Regions from separate parts of the Amycolatopsis sp. NPDC005961 genome, predicted to be linked through region 1. Evidence: riboswitches for the same ligand, from Rfam matches in the RefSeq annotation. Region 1 holds a riboswitch; each other region holds the start of a gene.

Region 1 (5,487 bases):
CACGACGGCGGAAGCGGTGTAGTAGAGCCAGACGAACTGGGTGCCACCGGAGGAGATCCGCTTGGCGGCCAGGTTCCACGCGGCGTGCACGACGGCGGCGACGAGGACGAGCGAGAGGGCGGTGGTGTTCATGGGACCCTTCGGGTTTTCGCGCGCGCGAAAACCGGGTCCTCCAGGCTTTTGCCCCGTCAGATGAACGACCGGCCGTCCGGGCCCGCCGATGGTGCCGCTCGGACCAGACCCGCCGGTCCTGGTTGTGTGGAGCGGGAGCGCGGACCGGCGGCGGAACCCTAGGCACTGCCGCCGCCCACGGTACTCCCGGCTCCGGCCGCCCGCGGCCCGGCTGTTAAAGTGGTCGCTCGCTGCCCGTGCGGCATTCCGTCATGGAGGAAACCCGCTTTCCGCGGGGCCACTTCAGCGCGGCGGCGATCTCACCGAGTGAAACAGGAGTTGCCCTATGGCCAACATCAAGTCGCAGATCAAGCGCATCACGACGAACGAGAAGGCGCGTCAGCGCAACCAGGCGATCCGGTCCTCGGTGAAGACCGCGATCCGCAAGGTTCGCGAAGCCGCCGAGTCCGGCGACAAGGCCAAGGCCGTCGAGCTGCAGCGCGACGCCGCCCAGAAGCTGGACAAGGCCGTCTCGAAGGGCGTCATCCACGCCAACCAGGCCGCCAACAAGAAGTCGGCGCTGGCGAAGCGCGTCAACGCGCTCTGAGCTGGTTGATTTCTGGGCTGTTTGATTTCCAAGAGAGCCCCGGCTTCGGCCGGGGCTCTCTTCATGCCCGGAGCTTGCGCGGCGCCGGCCCATTCCCGCGAGCGGCAGAGCCGCACCCGCCGGTCGCTTGCCGCGAGCCCTGAGCAGTACCCGCGTACGGCAACGCCGACCGCGCGAGACCCCGTCATGACCGCCCGCGCGGGAGCCGCGGTGGGCGCGGCGGGAGCCGGTGGGCGCGGCGGGAGCCGGTGGGCGCGGCTCGTTTCACCGCCGTCAGCGGTCGCCCTTGGCGGCCGCTACCTCGAGGACCGCGCGCTCCAACGCGTAGCCCGGGTCGGCCGCCACGCCCTTGACCTCGGCGTTCAGCCTCGCCACCACGCGCATCGCCGTCGCCAGGCCGTCCTGGTTCCAGCCTCGGACCTGGCCCTGGGCCTTGCGGATCTTCCACGGCGGCATGCCCAGCTCGCCGGCCAGCTGGTTCGGGTTGCCCCGGCCCGCGCCCGAGACCCGGGCGATCGTGCGGACCGCATCGGCCAGCGCGTCCGCCACCAGGACGTGCGGGACGCCCAGCTGCATCGCCCAGCGCAGCGACTCCAGCGCCGCCGAACGGTCGCCGCTCACGGCCTTCTCCGCGACCGCGAAGCCCGTCACGTCCGCGCGCCCGCGGTGGTAGCGATGGACTGCGTCCGCGTCGACGGTTCCGCCGGCGTCCGCCACCAGCTGCGTCGCCGCCGAGGAGAGTTCTCGCAGGTCGGACCCCACGGCGTCGATCAGCGCGGCGACTCCGCCCGGGTCGATCTTGCCGCCCGCGCGGCGCACCTCGTGCCGCACGAACTGCTCGCGCTCGGCCGGCTTGGTCATCTTCGGGCACTCGGTCACCTCCGCGCCGGCCTTCTTCAGCACCGCCGGGAGCGTCTTGCCCGCCTTGCTGCGCCCGCCGCCGGTGTGCACGACGACCAGCACGACGCCGTCCGCCGGGTCCTTCAGGTAGGACGCCACCGCGTCGGAGAGCTCCTGCGAGATGTCCTGCGCCGACTCCAAGACGATCACGCGACCCTCGCTGAACAGCGACGGGCTGACGAGTTCGGCCAGCTCGGGAGCTGTGAGATCCGACACCCGGACGCGAGTCAGCTCGGCCGTGGCGTCGAGCGCGCGGGACGCGGCGAGCGTCTCCCGCACGGCGCGCTCGATCAGCAGTTCTTCCTCACCCAGGACCAGGTGCAGCGGGGCCGGGGCGGTGGCTTGCGCGGTCACGGGTGGATCCTCTCACTTGCGGTCTCGTGCGCCCGCTCCGGTGATGTCGAGCGGCCACCATGGCACAGCGTGAGCGCCATGTCGTACGGTGTCCTCGAGGCGGCGCGCTTCTTGGCGCGCACCGACAACCGAATACCGCTCATCCAGAGGGGCAGAGGGAACGGCCCGACGAAGCCCCGGCAACCGGCGTACAGCCTGTCATCCCGCGATCGCGGGATAGCTGACGACCACGGTGCCAATTCCGGCCCGCTTCGGCGGGGCAGATGAGGAAAGGAACCTCGCGATGACCGCCACCCTCGGAACGACCTCCACCACGAAGACCCCGGATCTCGGTCCCGCCGTCGAACTGGTGTCGAAGGAAGAGGGCCACCGGCAGCCGCTCGCCCCGGAGTTCGTCTCCGCCGAGGACTTCTCGCCGCTCGAGGTCGCCTACGACTTCGGCCGCGTCCGCCGCGAAGACATCGAGGCCGGCCCCAAGAACATCTGGCGCTACAAGAAGCTCCTCCCGGTGCCGTCCAACATCGAAGAGATCCCGAACACCGAGCCCGGCGCGACCCGGCTGATCCGCGCCGACCGCCTCGCCAAGGAACTCGGCCTCAAGCGCTTGTGGGTCAAGGACGACACCGGCAACCCGACGCACTCCTTCAAGGACCGCGTGGTCGCCGTCGCGCTGGCCGCGGCCCGCGAGTTCGGGTTCGAGGTGCTCGCCTGTCCGTCGACCGGCAACCTGGCCAACGCGACGGCCGCCGCCGCGGCCCGCGCGGGCTGGCGGTCGGTCGTGCTGATCCCGAAGACCCTCGAGCGCGCCAAGATCCTCACCACCGCGGTCTACGACGGCGACCTGATCGCCGTCGACGGCAACTACGACGACGTCAACCGCCTCGCCACCGAGCTCGCCGGTGAGCACCCGAAGTGGGCGTTCGTCAACGTGAACGTCCGGCCGTACTACTCGGAAGGCTCGAAGACGCTGGCCTTCGAGGTCGCGGAGCAGCTCGGCTGGCGCATCCCGCCGCAGATCGTCGTGCCGATCGCCTCCGGTTCGCAGTTGACCAAGGTGGACAAGGGTTTCCGCGAGCTGGGCCAGCTCGGCCTCGTGGACGCCAGCCCGTACAAGGTGTTCGGCGCGCAGGCCACCGGTTGCTCGCCGGTGTCGGCCGCGTTCCGCGCCGGCCAGGACGTGGTCCAGCCGGTGAAGCCGGACACGATCGCCAAATCCCTGGCGATCGGCAACCCCGCCGACGGCCCCTACGTGCTCGACATCGTCAACCGCACCGGCGGCGCGATCGAGGACGTCACCGACGAAGAGGTCGTCGAGGGCATCCGGCTGCTGGCCCGCACCGAAGGCATCTTCACCGAGACCGCGGGCGGGGTCACCGTCGCGACGGCGAAGAAGCTGGTCGAGACCGGCAAGCTGGACCCGGACGCCGAGACGGTGCTCCTGATCACCGGCGACGGCCTCAAGACCCTCGACGCGGTCGAGAACCACATCGGCCCGAAGGCGACCGTGCCCGCGTCCGCCAAGGCAGTGAACGAGGCGCTCGGTTACTGACGTCCCCGCCGGGGCGGGTTCGCTGCCCGCCCCGGCGAGTGCCTCCTTTCGGGGTCTTATTGCGGACAGGGCGACTTCGCTCAACGGCGAGGCAGACCACGTGCTGGGCCGCCCGCTACGGCTGCGCCACCCGCATCGGTCCGGCCAACGCCGCAGGCTGTTCGTCAAAGCGATCAAGAAGCTCGATTACTGACCTCCGCAGCCGGGCGGGCTTGCGGAAGCCCGCTCCGGCTTCAGCGGCGCGGCGGGCCGCGCGGCTCGCCCCGTCGCGCTACCGCCGGGCCTGCCGGGTCGCCGAGCACCGCGGTGTCGCCGTCCATGTCGGTCCGGGTGACCAAGGCTCCGAGCGCCGTCAAGGTGTCCATTGTGGACTTGTTCGGGTGCCCGTAGGTGTTGCCCGCGCCCACGCTGACCAATGCCACCCGCGGCCCCACCGCCGCGAGGAATGCCGGCAACGAGTAGCGCGAGCCGTGGTGGGGGACCTTCAACACCTCCGCTTTCAGGTCGTCGCCGTCGGCCAGCAGGTCGGCCTGGGCCGCCAGTTCGACGTCGCCGGTCAGGAGTACCCGGCCGGCCGGGGTCCGTGCTCGCAGGACGACCGAGCTGTTGTTGATCGTCGTGCCGTCCTGCAGACCGGCCGAACGCTCCGGCACGTAGCGCGGGCCGAGCACGTCGAGCGACAGCCCGGGCCACGCCAGCCGCTCCCCCGGGCTCAGCTCCACCAGGGGCACCCCCTGCCGGCGAGCCTCCGCGGCGACCTGCCGCCACGCCCACTCCGGCGCCCGCCCCGGGCCGACGGCGATCCCGCCGACCGCCCGGCCGTCGAAGACCGATGTCAGCCCGCCGATGTGGTCGGCGTGCAGGTGGCTCAGCACCAGCAGCGGGATCCGGTCGACCGCCAGCCGGTGCAGGCACTCGTCGACCGGCCCCGGCTCGGGTCCGGTGTCCACGACGACCGCGCGTCCCGGCTCGGCGGTCGCCAGCACGACGGCGTCGCCCTGCCCGACGTCGCACTCGACCATCGCCCAGTTCGGCGGTGGCCACGCCGGCGCGAGCACCCGGACCGGAACGAAGACCAGCAGCGCGCCGACGACCAGCGCCGCCATTACCAGCCGCACGCGCCGGCGCCGGGCGGCCAGCACCAGCACCGCCAGCACGGCGGCCGCGAGCAGCCCGCCCGACCAGCCGCCGGGCCAGGCGACGACCGCGCCGGGAGCCCGCGCGCCGTGGCGCGCCACGGTGATCAGCCACCGGGCCTCCGGGTCGGCCAGGTGCACCAGGACCTTCCCGGCACCCGGCCACCAAGGCCCGATCACCGTCGCCAGCACGCCGAGCACCGTCGCGGGGGCCACGACGGGCGCGGCGAGGACGTTGGTCAGCACCGAAACCAGGCTCACCGTGCCCGCCATGCCCGCGATGACCGGCGCCGTCACGAGGAAGGCCGCCAACGGGATCGCCAGCCCTTCGGCGAATCCCGGCGGGACACCGCGACGAGCCAGCGCGACGGCCCAGCGGGGCGCGAGGAGGACCAGCCCGGCCGTGGCGAACACCGACAGCGCGAACCCGAAGTCCGTCGCCATCGCCGGATCCGTCACCACCAGCGCGGCCACCGCGAAAGCCAGTGCGGGCAACGCCGAGCCTCGCTTGCCCAGCGCCAGAGCCAGCAACGCGACCGCCGCCATCACCCCGGCCCGCAGCACGCTCGGCTCCGGGCCGACCAGGACGAGGAACCCCACCAGGCACGCACCGGCCGCCACCGCCGACAGCCGCGGCCCGAGCCGCACCAGCCGCAGCAAGAGCAGCACCGCGCCGCACGCCACGGCCAGGTTTCCCCCGCTGACCGCGGTCAGGTGAGCGAGCCCGGCGGTGACGAACTCCTGCTCGACCCGCGGCGACAGCCCGCTCGTGTCGCCCAGGACCAGCCCCGGCAGCAAGCCGGCCGGTTCCTCCTGCAGGACCTGGCACA
Region 2 (5,487 bases), on a different contig from region 1:
ATGCCGGTGGCCATCGAGAACGCGGCACCCGGGTTGCGGATCACCTGCAGGTAGACGAGACCGCCGAGGATCCGGACCGGCTCCTTGCCCTCGAGGTTGGCGGCGACCAGGTTCTTCGTCACCAGGTCGATCGCCCAGAACACGACCGCGACGGCGAACACCCAGCCCACGCGGCGCTTCGGCAGCGGCTTCGCCGGCGCTTCCGGTGTCTCCCGCACGGTCTCGGGCACCGCCTCTTCGGGCGCGGCGGTGTCGGGTTCGGAGTGGCTGGGGTCGGTGCTCACCGCTCCATTGTCCACGGCTGGTCAGGGCGCGTCGGCGGCAGTGTCACGGGGCCGCCGCAGGAGCACCGCGAACGCGGCGGCGAACAGCACGCCCGCCGCGCCCAGCGCACCGCTGACCGGCGGCTGGAAGAGCACGGTGACCAGTGCGAACACCACGGCCACGGCCAGCACGAACCGGCTGCGCTCGTACGCCGCCAGCACCAGCAGCCCCAGCGCCGCCACGAGCGGGCCCCGGACGTCGCCGGACAGCCGCAGCTCCAGCGCGCCGACCAGGTCGAGCAGCGGGAGGGCGACCAGTGCGCCCAGCGTCCCGAGCACGAAGCGGACCGGCCGCGGCGGTGTGCCGGCGCGGCGCAAGCCCAGCCAGTACCACCCGGCCACGGCGAGCACGACGGCGGCGAGACCGGCGAGCCAGCCGAGCGTCGCCGACGGCACGACGTCGGTGGAAGTGGCGATGGCGACGGCCGAGAGCCGGTTCTCGGGCAGGCCCGCGCCGCCGAGCCCGCCGGTGCCGAGGGACACCCCCCGGCTCAGCTCGTAGCCGCGCATAGTGGCGAACTCGCCGGCCACCGGGGTGGCCGGGACCAGCGCCACCACCGCCATCACGAGCAGGGCGAACCCCAGCGCGGCCAATGGGAACCAGAGTCGTCGTCCATCCCCCATCGGGGCAGGTTAGCGCTCAGCAGAACGGCGGCAGCTCGCGCGGGTCGCCGACCGGGGCCCAGCGGCCGTCGACCTTCGCGTACTCCCAGCGAGCCCCGCGCGCCACGATCTGGCGCAGCGCCAGCACCACCCGGTCGACGTGCTCTTCGGTGCTGCCCAGGCCGAGGCTGACGCGGATCGCCTGCTGCCCGCTGCCGCCGGCGACGCCGATGAGGCGCTTGGCCGCGATGTGGGCGCAGAACGCGCCGTCGCGCACGCCGATGCCGTATTCGGCGGACAGCACCGCCGCCACCCAGCCCGGGTCGAAGCCGTCGACGACGAAGCTGAGCGTGCCGACGCGGTCGACCGGCGCGTCGAACAGCCGCAGCTCGGCGCAGCCCGGGATGCCCTCGAGTCCCTTGCGCAGCCGGGTGAGCAGGGCCTGCTCGTGCGCCACGACGGCGTCCCAGTTCTCGCTCAGCGTCTCGCACGCGACGCCGAGCGCGTACACGCCGACGGTGTTGGGCGAGCCGGCTTCGTGCCGCTCGGGGCCGGTGTTCCAGACCACCGCGTCCTCGGTGACGAGCTTGGTCGCGCCGCCGCCGGCGAGGTACGGCCGGGCGGCGCGCAGCCAGTCGGCGCGGCCGATCAGCGCACCCGCGCCGAAGGGCGCGTACAGCTTGTGGCCGGACAGGGCGACGTAGTCGACGTCCAGCTCCTTGATCGAGATCCGGCGGTGCGGGACCAGTTGCGCGGCGTCGAGCGCGATGCGGGCGCCGTGCTTCCGGGCCACCGCGGCGATCTCCGCCACCGGCAGGAGCTCACCGGTCACATTGGACGCTCCGGTGACGACGACCAACCGGGGCCCCTGTGGGGAATCCGCGAGGGCTTCGTCCACAGCGGACACCGCGGCGAGGCGCGTGCGCGGGGTCGGGATCCGCCGGACGTTCGGGCCCTGCCACGGCAGCAGCGCGGCGTGGTGCTCGGTGTCGAAGACGACGACCGTGGTGTGCCGCGGCAGGCTGCGGGCGAGCAGGTTGAAGGAGTCGGTGGTGTTGCGGGTGAAGACGACGGTGTCGGTGCGACGGGCGTCGACGAAGCGGCGCAGGACGTCGCGGGTGCGCTCGTAGAGGCGCGTCGAGACCTGCGACGCGAAGCCGGCACCGCGGTGGACGCTGGCGTACCAGGGCAGGAACTCGTCGACCTTCGTGCGGACGGCGTCGAGGCAGGGGGCGCTCGCGGCGTGGTCGAGGTTGGCGTAGCCGATGGTTTCGCCGGTGACCAGCGGGACCCGCAGCGCGGCCCCGGCGACGGCCGGGATGTCGTGCGTGGCAAGGCTTTCGGCGAAGACGACCCGGGCAGTGGCGGTGCTGGTGGTGCTGGTGCGATCGATGGCGAGAGTCATCGGTGCCTCCTCGGCGGTCCGGGGGACCCCGGCGAGGGGCCCGCGCTTGCCCGTCGCACGGCGCGACCGGCCCGGTCTTCACCCGGGGCACCCCACCGCGGTAGGAGGGTTGCCGGCCAGCAAGCCGGGGCTGAACGCTGGCACTCATGACCTGAGCCAGAAGGTAACCGAGAACGCCGCCGCCGGCCAACCCCCGCCTCACATTCTGAGACGCCGCTCACACACCGTGAGGACCTCAGAGCTTCGCGCGGAAACGTCCCGGGAGCTGCGTCACGGCGTTGTCGGCGAGGTGGGTCGCCGTGCCGGTGTACTGCTCGGCGCCCGCGGTGAAGCGCCAGCCGCCGATCGACTTCCCGTCGACCGGTTCGCCGCTGGCCGCCGCGACGACCGTCGAGACCTCGGCGAACGACTTGCCGTCCCAGTTCGCCGCCGCCGGGGCATCGGGGAGGGTCCAGAGCGTGAAGTGCACGTGGGCGCCGGTGCTGCTGCCGCCGCACGGGAGCGCGTTGCCGGTCGAGCCGAGCTCGGCTCCGGCCTCGACGTGCTCACCGTCGGTGACCTCGATGCCCTCCATGTGGTAGTACCCGGTTCGCCAGCCGCCGTCGTGGTCGATGGTCACCCAGTCGCCGCCCGCGCAGTGCTGCAGGTGGACGGTGCCGGCCAGCGGCGCGCGCACGGTGCGGTCGGCCGGGCTGAAGTCGATGGCGTTCTTGACGCCGGTGCTGCCGTCGTCGGAGTGGATGCCGGCCGAGTAGACCTGCTGACCGGCTTTGAACGGCAGGGCGAGCGCCGGGAACGGTGCCACTTCGGCGGTCGCGGTGGCGGGGACGGCCAGCCCGAGTCCGGCCGTGGCAGCGACGAGCAGAACCGCGAGACGAAGCTTTGTCACCGTGCGTACTCCTTTGACTTGATGTTCACCCATTCGAACTAGCCGATTCGGGCGCACTGTAATCCAAAAGAGGGAACGTTGGGAAGATCGAGTGAGATTTTCGTGAACCGGGGCGAGTACCACCCCGGCCGGCTCAGCGGCCGGACTCGCCCTTCCAGCGGGCCAGGCGGCCGGCCCGGTCCACCGCGCGGAGCCGGCGCTCGACGGAGTCGCGGACCTCGCTGGTCGTGACCACCAGCAGCTGGTCCAGCTCCTGCAGCCGGCTGGTCTTCTGCGGGGTGAAACCGGCGCCTTCGCGCACGAGCAGGCTGACCGTCGCGCCGACCGGCAGCCGCAGCTCCGACAGGTACACGCCGTGCAGCTTCGACCCGGGCTGGATGCGGACCTGCAACAGCTCGGCACCCAGCTCGTCCAGCGGCGCGGAGTCGACTTCGATCTCGTGCGGCTCGGACTTCTTCGCCAGCCCGAGCCAGCGCCCGAGCGGCCCGAGCGTCGCCCCCTGGACCAGCGTCAGCACGATGACCAGCACGAACACCGCGTTGACCAGCCGTTGCGCGCCGGGCACCCCCTGCGACAGCGGGATCATGGCGAGCACGATCGGCACCGCGCCGCGCAGCCCGGCCCACGACAGGAACGCCTGCTCCCGCCACGGCAGGCGGAACGGCAGCATCGCCAGCACGACCGAGATCGGCCGGGCCAGCAGCAGCACGACGGCCCCGGCGACCAGGCCCGGTACCACCGCCTCGAGCACCCGGCCCGGCGAGGCGAACAGGCCGAGCAGCACGAACAGCCCGATCTGCGCCAGCCAGCCGAGGCCCTCGGCGAACGACAGCGTGTCCGAGCGGTGCGGCAGCCGCGAGTTGCCGAGCACCAGCGCGGCGACGTAGGTGGCGAGCAGCCCGGACGCGTGCAGCAGCTGCCCGGACGAGTAGGCGACGACGCACACCGCGACCGTGGCGAGCGGGTAGAGCCCGGTCGCCGGCAGCGCGGCGCGGCGCAGCGCGATCCCGCCGAGCCAGCCGAAGGCGAGCCCGATCGCCAGGCCCGCCCCGAGCTCGTAGACGACCAGCAGCGGCAGCGTCCAGTCCACAGTGGCGCCTTCGGCCAGCACCACGACGGCGATGTACGCCGGCGCGTCGTTGATGCCCGACTCGAGCTCCAGCGCCCCGGTGAGCCGTTTGCCGATCCCGGCCGAGCGCAGCACCGAGAACACCGCGGCCGCGTCGGTCGAGGCGAGCACCGCGCCCCACAGCAGCGCGAACCGCCAGTCGAGGCCCAGCAGCCAGTGCAGGGCGGCGCCGGTCACCGCGACGCTCACCACAACGGCCACAGTGGACAGTGCGATACCGATGCCCAGCGCGGGTTTCACCGCCGACCAGCGCGTCGTCAGGCCGCCTTCGGCGAGGATCATGACGAGCGCGGCGAGGCCGAGCGACTGGGTCAGCTCGGGGTTGTCGAACCGGATGCCGAAGCCGGCTTCGCCCAGCAGCACACCGATCGCGAGGTAGAGCAGCAGCGAAGGCAGGCCCAGCCGGATCGACACGCGCACGGCGAGCACGGAGGCGAGCAGCACGACACCTCCGACGCCGAGCAGCAGGGGGAGCTGGTCCATGCCGCCTCCCTCCGAGTGCCGTGGGCCCTCAGAATAGTGAAGCGGTCGAGTTAACTCCTTCGTGTACCGCTGGGGCGCGCCGAGGGCGTGGTGTGTTAAGGCCCACCGAGCGCGGCGAGGTCGACACCGAGCGCCGCGAACGGCTTCTCCGCCGCCGGAAACACCTTCACCGCGCGATGCCCGTCGCGGCCGACCCAGCCGGCGGCGACCGCGCGCTCGAGCAACGCCGCGGGCACGGCCCCGGCGAGGTGGTCGCGCCGCTCCGTCCAATCCAGACAGTCGCGCAGCGGCGACCGCCGTCCGGCCTCGACCGGGACGCCGAGCTCGGCCAGCACCTCGCGGCCGCGGCCGGTCAGCGCCAGCCCGCCGTCGGCGTCGACCAGGCCGGTGGCCAGCATGCCGTCGCGGACGGCGACGCCGAGCACGCCGGCGAGGTGGTCGTAGCAGGTCCGCGCGAACCCGAGCCGCTTCACCCGCAATGAGGACTTCAGCCCGGTCACCGGCTGGTGCCCGCCAGTTCGTCGGGGGCTCCGGGTGGCGGAGCCCCCGGCCCGGGGCAGCGCCCCGGATGTCACAGCGTGCTGGGCCAGGTGCTCGATCAGCTCGGCGACGCGCGGGTCGACGATCCGGACGTAGCTGGCCCGGCCCTGCTTGA
Region 3 (5,487 bases), on a different contig from region 1:
CGGCCCGCTGGGCGGCCGAGGCGGCGACCTGGGACAGCCGGGTCTGGGCCGCCGTCGCGATCCACCCGACGCGGACCAAGGAGTTCGGCGAGGCCGAGAAGTCCGAAGTGGAGCGCTTGGCCGCGCAGGACCGCGTGGTCGCCGTCGGCGAGACCGGCCTCGACTACTACTGGGACTACTCGCCCCACGACGCCCAGCAGGAAGCCTTCCGCTGGCACATCGACCTCGCCAAGCGGCTGGACAAGCCGCTGATGATCCACGACCGCGAGGCCCACGACGACGTGCTGCGCATCCTGGCCGAAGAGAATGCGCCGAATGCCGTAATCTTCCATTGTTTTTCCGGGGACGCCGAAATGGCGCGCAAGTGCGTCGACGCGGGATACGTCCTTTCCTTCGCCGGCACGGTGACGTTCAAGAACGCGAAGGGGCTCCACGAGGCGGCCCGGCTCTGCCCGGCGGACCAGTACCTCGTCGAGACCGACGCACCGTTTCTGACCCCCCACCCGTTCCGTGGACGGCCGAACGAGCCGTTCGGCGCGGCTTACACCGTCCGTCACCTCGCGGCGCTCAGGGGCGAAGCTGTCCACGAAGTCGCCCAATCGGTCCGGACCACTGCCGAGCGGGTCTACCGACTCCCCAGTGTCACAACGGGGTGAACGCACTGCGACATCAGGGTTCCTTGATCGTCCACCTGATGGAGTGACGGGGATCACGACACTCCGGGGGGTGTTTGCGCAACCCGGCGGGACCCGTTACTGTCCCGTGATCGTGCCGGTCGGTACTGCACCATGCAGTTGCCGACTGTTACGCCCACAGTCACGTCAGTGCACGTCGGGGAAGCGGAACCGGGTAGGTACGACCGGAACCGTGACGATGGCGCCGGCTGCGGGCCCAGACGTAAAGACGCCGCCCCGAACGGCGTCTTGGGAAAGGGAACGACCCGGTGACAGGTAGCAGACAGGCTGGAGCGCGCTCCGCCGTCCTCGAACGCAGTTATTTCGAGGACACCGCGTACGGTCAGCTCGACTTCTCCGACGACCCGAACATCACGCAGCAGGACATCCTCGCCGCGCTCGGCCCCGACGCCGACGCGATGATGGCCGAGATCGACGTCGACGTCGACGAGCTGATCCGCCTCATCAACGCGGAAACCACTTTCCTTCCCCCGATCGTCCTCCCGGACGAGTTCGAGGCGGACCGGACCGCGTCCCCGCAGGCCAAGAAGGCCGCGATGGACGAGAGCATCCGGGCGACCTCCAAGGTCTGGAAGCGCCGCTTCCTCAAGGGCGCCGTCCTCAGCGTCATGATCAGCGTCGCCGGCGGCGGCGCGGCCGCGCTGGCGATGAACAAGAGCATCACCGTCGACGTCGACGGCCAGCAGACCACCGTGCACTCGTTCGGCGACACCGTCGGCGAGGTGCTGGAGGACGCGGGCCTGTCGGTCGGCGCGCACGACTCGCTCTCCCCGTCCCCCCAGGCGGAGGTCGGCGACGGCGGCGTCATCAAGCTCGAGCGCGGCCGCCAGCTGAAGATGATCGTCGACGGCTCGGAGCACACCTCCTGGGTCCGCGCGACCCACCTCGGCGACGCGCTGGGCCAGCTCGGCATGGCCGGCGTGGACAAGCCCGGCACGTGGATGTCGATGCCGAAGGACGGCGAGCTGCCGCTGCAGGGCGCCACGGTCGAGATCAAGACCCTCAAGAACCTCACGCTCTACGACGGCGCCAACGCGCCGAAGAAGGTCACCACGACCGCGGTCACCACGAAGGAGTTCCTGGGCGAGTACAAGCTCACCCTGGGCCCGGAGGACCAGGCCGAGGGTGGCCTGGACGTCAAGCTGACCGACGGCGCCGAGGTGCACATCAGCCGCACCGGCGTCTCGACGGTCGTCCAGAAGGAAGACATCGCCCCGCCCGAGCAGAAGGTCGACGACCCGGACCTGGCCAAGGGCAAGACCTCGGTCGAGGACCCGGGCACCCCGGGCGAGAAGATGGTGACCTACAAGGTCACGCAGAAGAACGGCAAAGAGGTCTCCCGCGAGAGCATCTCCGAGCAGGTCATCACCCAGCCGAAGCCGAAGATCATCCACGTCGGCACCAAGCAGGCCCCGACGCCGGCGATCGGCGACGGTTCCTCGTGGGACCGCATCGCGCAGTGCGAGTCGGGCGGCAACTGGGCCATCAACACCGGCAACGGCTACTACGGCGGCCTCCAGTTCGACAAGCGCACGTGGGACGCCTACGGCGGCGACGCGTACGCGAACCTGCCGAGCCAGGCTTCGCGTGAGCAGCAGATCGCGATCGCGGAGAAGGTCCGCGACGCGCGCGGCGGCTACAGCGCCTGGCCGGTCTGCGGCAAGAAGGCCTGACACGCTTTTCGAACGGCCCCCACCTCGCCGAGGTGGGGGCCGTTTCGCGTGCGCGAAGAGTCGACACCCGTGATTCGAGGGTCGACACGCGTGATTCAAGGGTCGACACGGCCCGGGCGGCCGGCCTAGCCGTGTCGACTGCTCAATCACGCGTGTCGACCTTCTGGTCACGCGTGTCGACCGCTCGATCACGTGCGATGCCCCCTGGGTAGGCTCGTGCGGTGGTTGAACTGTTGGGACCTGCCGAGATCCGCGGGCTGGCGGCCGAGCTGGACGTGCGGCCGACCAAGAAGCTCGGGCAGAACTTCGTGCACGATCCCAACACCGTCCGGCGGATCGTCGAGCTGGCGAACGTCGGCCCGGACGACGTCGTCCTCGAGGTCGGGCCCGGGCTCGGGTCGCTCACCCTCGGGCTGCTCGCCACCGGCGCGCGCGTCGTCGCCGTCGAGATCGATCCCAAGCTCGCCGACCGGCTGCCCAAGACCGTCGCCGAGCGGGGTCCCGAGGCCGCGGAGCGGCTGACCGTCGTCGAAGCCGACGCGATGCGCGTCAGCAAGGACGACCTGGGCGAGCCGACCGCGCTCGTCGCCAACCTGCCCTACAACGTCGCCGTCCCGGTCGTGCTGCACCTGCTCGCCGAGGTGCCCTCCCTGACGTCCGGCCTCGTCATGGTCCAGACCGAGGTCGCCGACCGGATGGCGGCCGGCCCCGGCAGCCGGATCTACGGCGTGCCGAGCGTCAAGCTCGCCTGGTACGGCCCGGCGCGCAAGGTCGCCGCCGTGCCGCGTTCGGTGTTCTGGCCGGTGCCGAACGTCGACTCCGCGCTCGTCGCCTTCGAGCGCGGTGACGCTCCGGCGTCGGACGACCGCGATCGGCTCTTCGGCCTCGTGGACGCCGCTTTCTCACAGCGCAGGAAGACGCTCCGCGCCGCGCTCGCCGGCTGGGCGGGCTCGGCCGAGCGGGCCGGGGAGCTGCTCACGGCCGCCGGGATCGACCCGAAGACCCGCGGTGAACAGCTGAACGTGCACGACTTCGCGAGGCTCGCCGCCGCGCGTTAGCACGTCCACAGTGGAAGTCAACGCCGGTCGGTGAAAATACGCCTCTTGACGTGCGATCTCGCGATTCGGACACCTCCACTCGTGTGATCTGGGCCAACAGGCTTGCTTTCGCTCCTCGGGATCGGCTTTACTCGGAAGCGTCCATCCCGAGCGACTGAGAGACCTGGCTCGCCGAAGTCGCAGCAACCACCCTCCGCAGGGCAGGTGCTACCGCCAGGACCGATGGAGGCCGTTTCCGATGAAGAGGGTAGCTCGCCCCCTGCTCCTGACCAGGCGTCGCGTAGTCGACGAAGGCCGCCGCTCCGTGACCGCATGTCGACGCTCCCACTGAGCTTGTCGTAGCCGGTCCACCCCTTCTTCACGCACCGTCCACATAGGACGGACTTCGCCTGCGGCCGGGTGCCGTTTCGTGCGCGCACCCCGTTTTCTGGAGCCTTCGTGATCACCGTCGAAAACCTGTCCAAAACCTTTGCCACCAACGGAAACTCGGTCGTCGCCCTGCGCGACGTGAGCGTCGAGGTCCAGGCCGGCTCGCTGTTCGGCGTGGTCGGCCCGGCCGGGTCCGGCAAGTCCGTCCTCGCCCGCTGCATCGCGCTGCAGGAGCGGCCCGACCGCGGCGTCGTCCGCCTCGACGGCCTCAACACCGGCACCCTCGACGGCCGCCGGCTGCGCGAAATCCGCCGTCAGCTCGGCGTCGTTTCGACGAAACCGGAGCTGATCGCCGAGCGCACGATCGCCGGCAACATCGCCTCCCCGCTCGAGCAGCTCGGCGTCGACGGCCCGCAGCGCCGCAGCCGGGTCGGCTCGCTCCTCGACCTCGTCGGCCTGACGCAGCGCGCGACGCAGCGGCCCGGCGAGCTGACCGAGGGCCAGCTCCGCCGCGTCGCGGTCGCGAAGGCGCTGGCCGCGGCGCCGGCCGTGCTGCTCGCCGACGACCCGACCGCCGGCATCGACCCGGAGGAGGCCGGCGCGGTGCTCACCGTGCTCGACCGCGCCCGCGCCGAGCTGGGCACCACCATCGTGGTCACGACCCCGGACGCCGGCGTGGTCCGCCGGGTCTGCGACGACGTCGCGGTGCTCGAAGACGGCACGGTCGTCGAGCGCGGCACCGTCCTCGACCTGGTCTCGAACCCGGCCAGCCGCACCGCGCAGGCGCTGCTGCCCGCCATCGAGACCACCCGCGCCCAGATCGCGCGCTACGACCGCTCGGCCGACGTCGTGCTGGTCGGCTTCGCGTCGGTCGGCGCGCTGCTGCCCGAGGCCGCGGGCCGCTTCGACGTCGAGTTCGCCACGATCGGCGGCGGCCTGACCCGGATCGGCGACACGCCGGTCGGCCGGTTCCGCCTCGGCGTCCGCGGCGAGCGGGCCGACGCGGCGCTGGCGTGGGTCGCCGAGCGCGGCGGCCACGTGACGCACACGGCGCGTGGCCCCCAGGGTGTTGCTGCAGCCTGACCTTGGACGCCGAAGACGCCCCGATGCGCACGTCGCATCGGGGCGTTTCCGTGGCCACGTAGGCTGGTCGGGTGCTCGCTGTAGTTCCGCCCCCAGTCACCGTCCGGGTCCCGGCCAAGGTCAACCTGCACCTGGCGGTCGACGACCTGCGCGAAGACGGTTACCACGAGCTGGTGACCGTGTTCCAGGCTCTGTCGTTGACCGACGAAGTGACCGTCGCGGTCACCGACGAGCCGGGGCTGGAGATCTACGGCGAGGGCGAAGGCTCGGTGCCCACCGACGGCACCAACCTGGCCTGGCGCGCGGTCGAAGCGCTTTCCGCGCACGTCGGCCGCACCGAAGAGCCGAACGTCCGGGTGGTGCTGCGCAAGGGCATCCCGGTCGCGGGCGGCATGGCGGGCGGCAGCGCCGACGCCGCGGCGACCCTGGTCGGGCTGTCGAGCCTCTGGAACCTCGACGTCACGCGCGACGAGCTGGCCGAGATCGCCGCCGGCCTGGGCAGCGACGTCCCGTTCGCCCTCTACGGCGGCACGGCGCTGGGCACCGGCCGGGGCGAGCAGCTCGTCCCGGTGCTGTCGCGGCACACGTTCCACTGGGTGCTGGCCTTCG

The links. A riboswitch is a leader RNA that binds a small molecule or an ion and turns the genes downstream of it on or off. The one in region 1 is predicted to bind S-adenosylmethionine.
Region 2: another riboswitch for S-adenosylmethionine. It lies ahead of ABZ342_RS00815 (aminotransferase class V-fold PLP-dependent enzyme); the one in region 1 lies ahead of thrC (threonine synthase).
Region 3: another riboswitch for S-adenosylmethionine. It lies ahead of ABZ342_RS20120 (ATP-binding cassette domain-containing protein); the one in region 1 lies ahead of thrC (threonine synthase).

Annotation. Positions count from the first base shown of each region.
Region 1 is NZ_JBEXVF010000006.1:77,172-82,658, forward strand. It holds gene ABZ342_RS07740 (DMT family transporter) at 1-132, opposite strand, end outside; gene rpsT (30S ribosomal protein S20) at 458-718, shown strand; gene holA (DNA polymerase III subunit delta) at 992-1,972, opposite strand; SAM riboswitch class I at 2,109-2,242, shown strand; gene thrC (threonine synthase) at 2,256-3,521, shown strand; gene ABZ342_RS07760 (ComEC/Rec2 family competence protein) at 3,755-5,487, opposite strand, start outside.
Region 2 is NZ_JBEXVF010000001.1:166,035-171,521, forward strand. It holds gene lspA (signal peptidase II) at 1-218, opposite strand, end outside; gene ABZ342_RS00810 (hypothetical protein) at 306-947, opposite strand; gene ABZ342_RS00815 (aminotransferase class V-fold PLP-dependent enzyme) at 964-2,331, opposite strand; SAM riboswitch class IV at 2,369-2,483, opposite strand; gene ABZ342_RS00820 (M23 family metallopeptidase) at 2,567-3,220, opposite strand; gene ABZ342_RS00825 (potassium/proton antiporter) at 3,354-4,832, opposite strand; gene ABZ342_RS00830 (metalloregulator ArsR/SmtB family transcription factor) at 4,928-5,487, opposite strand, start outside.
Region 3 is NZ_JBEXVF010000020.1:52,468-57,954, reverse strand. It holds gene ABZ342_RS20135 (TatD family hydrolase) at 1-656, shown strand, start outside; gene ABZ342_RS20130 (resuscitation-promoting factor) at 944-2,368, shown strand; gene rsmA (16S rRNA (adenine(1518)-N(6)/adenine(1519)-N(6))-dimethyltransferase RsmA) at 2,590-3,426, shown strand; SAM riboswitch class I at 3,565-3,655, shown strand; gene ABZ342_RS20120 (ATP-binding cassette domain-containing protein) at 3,865-4,878, shown strand; gene ABZ342_RS20115 (4-(cytidine 5'-diphospho)-2-C-methyl-D-erythritol kinase) at 4,950-5,487, shown strand, end outside.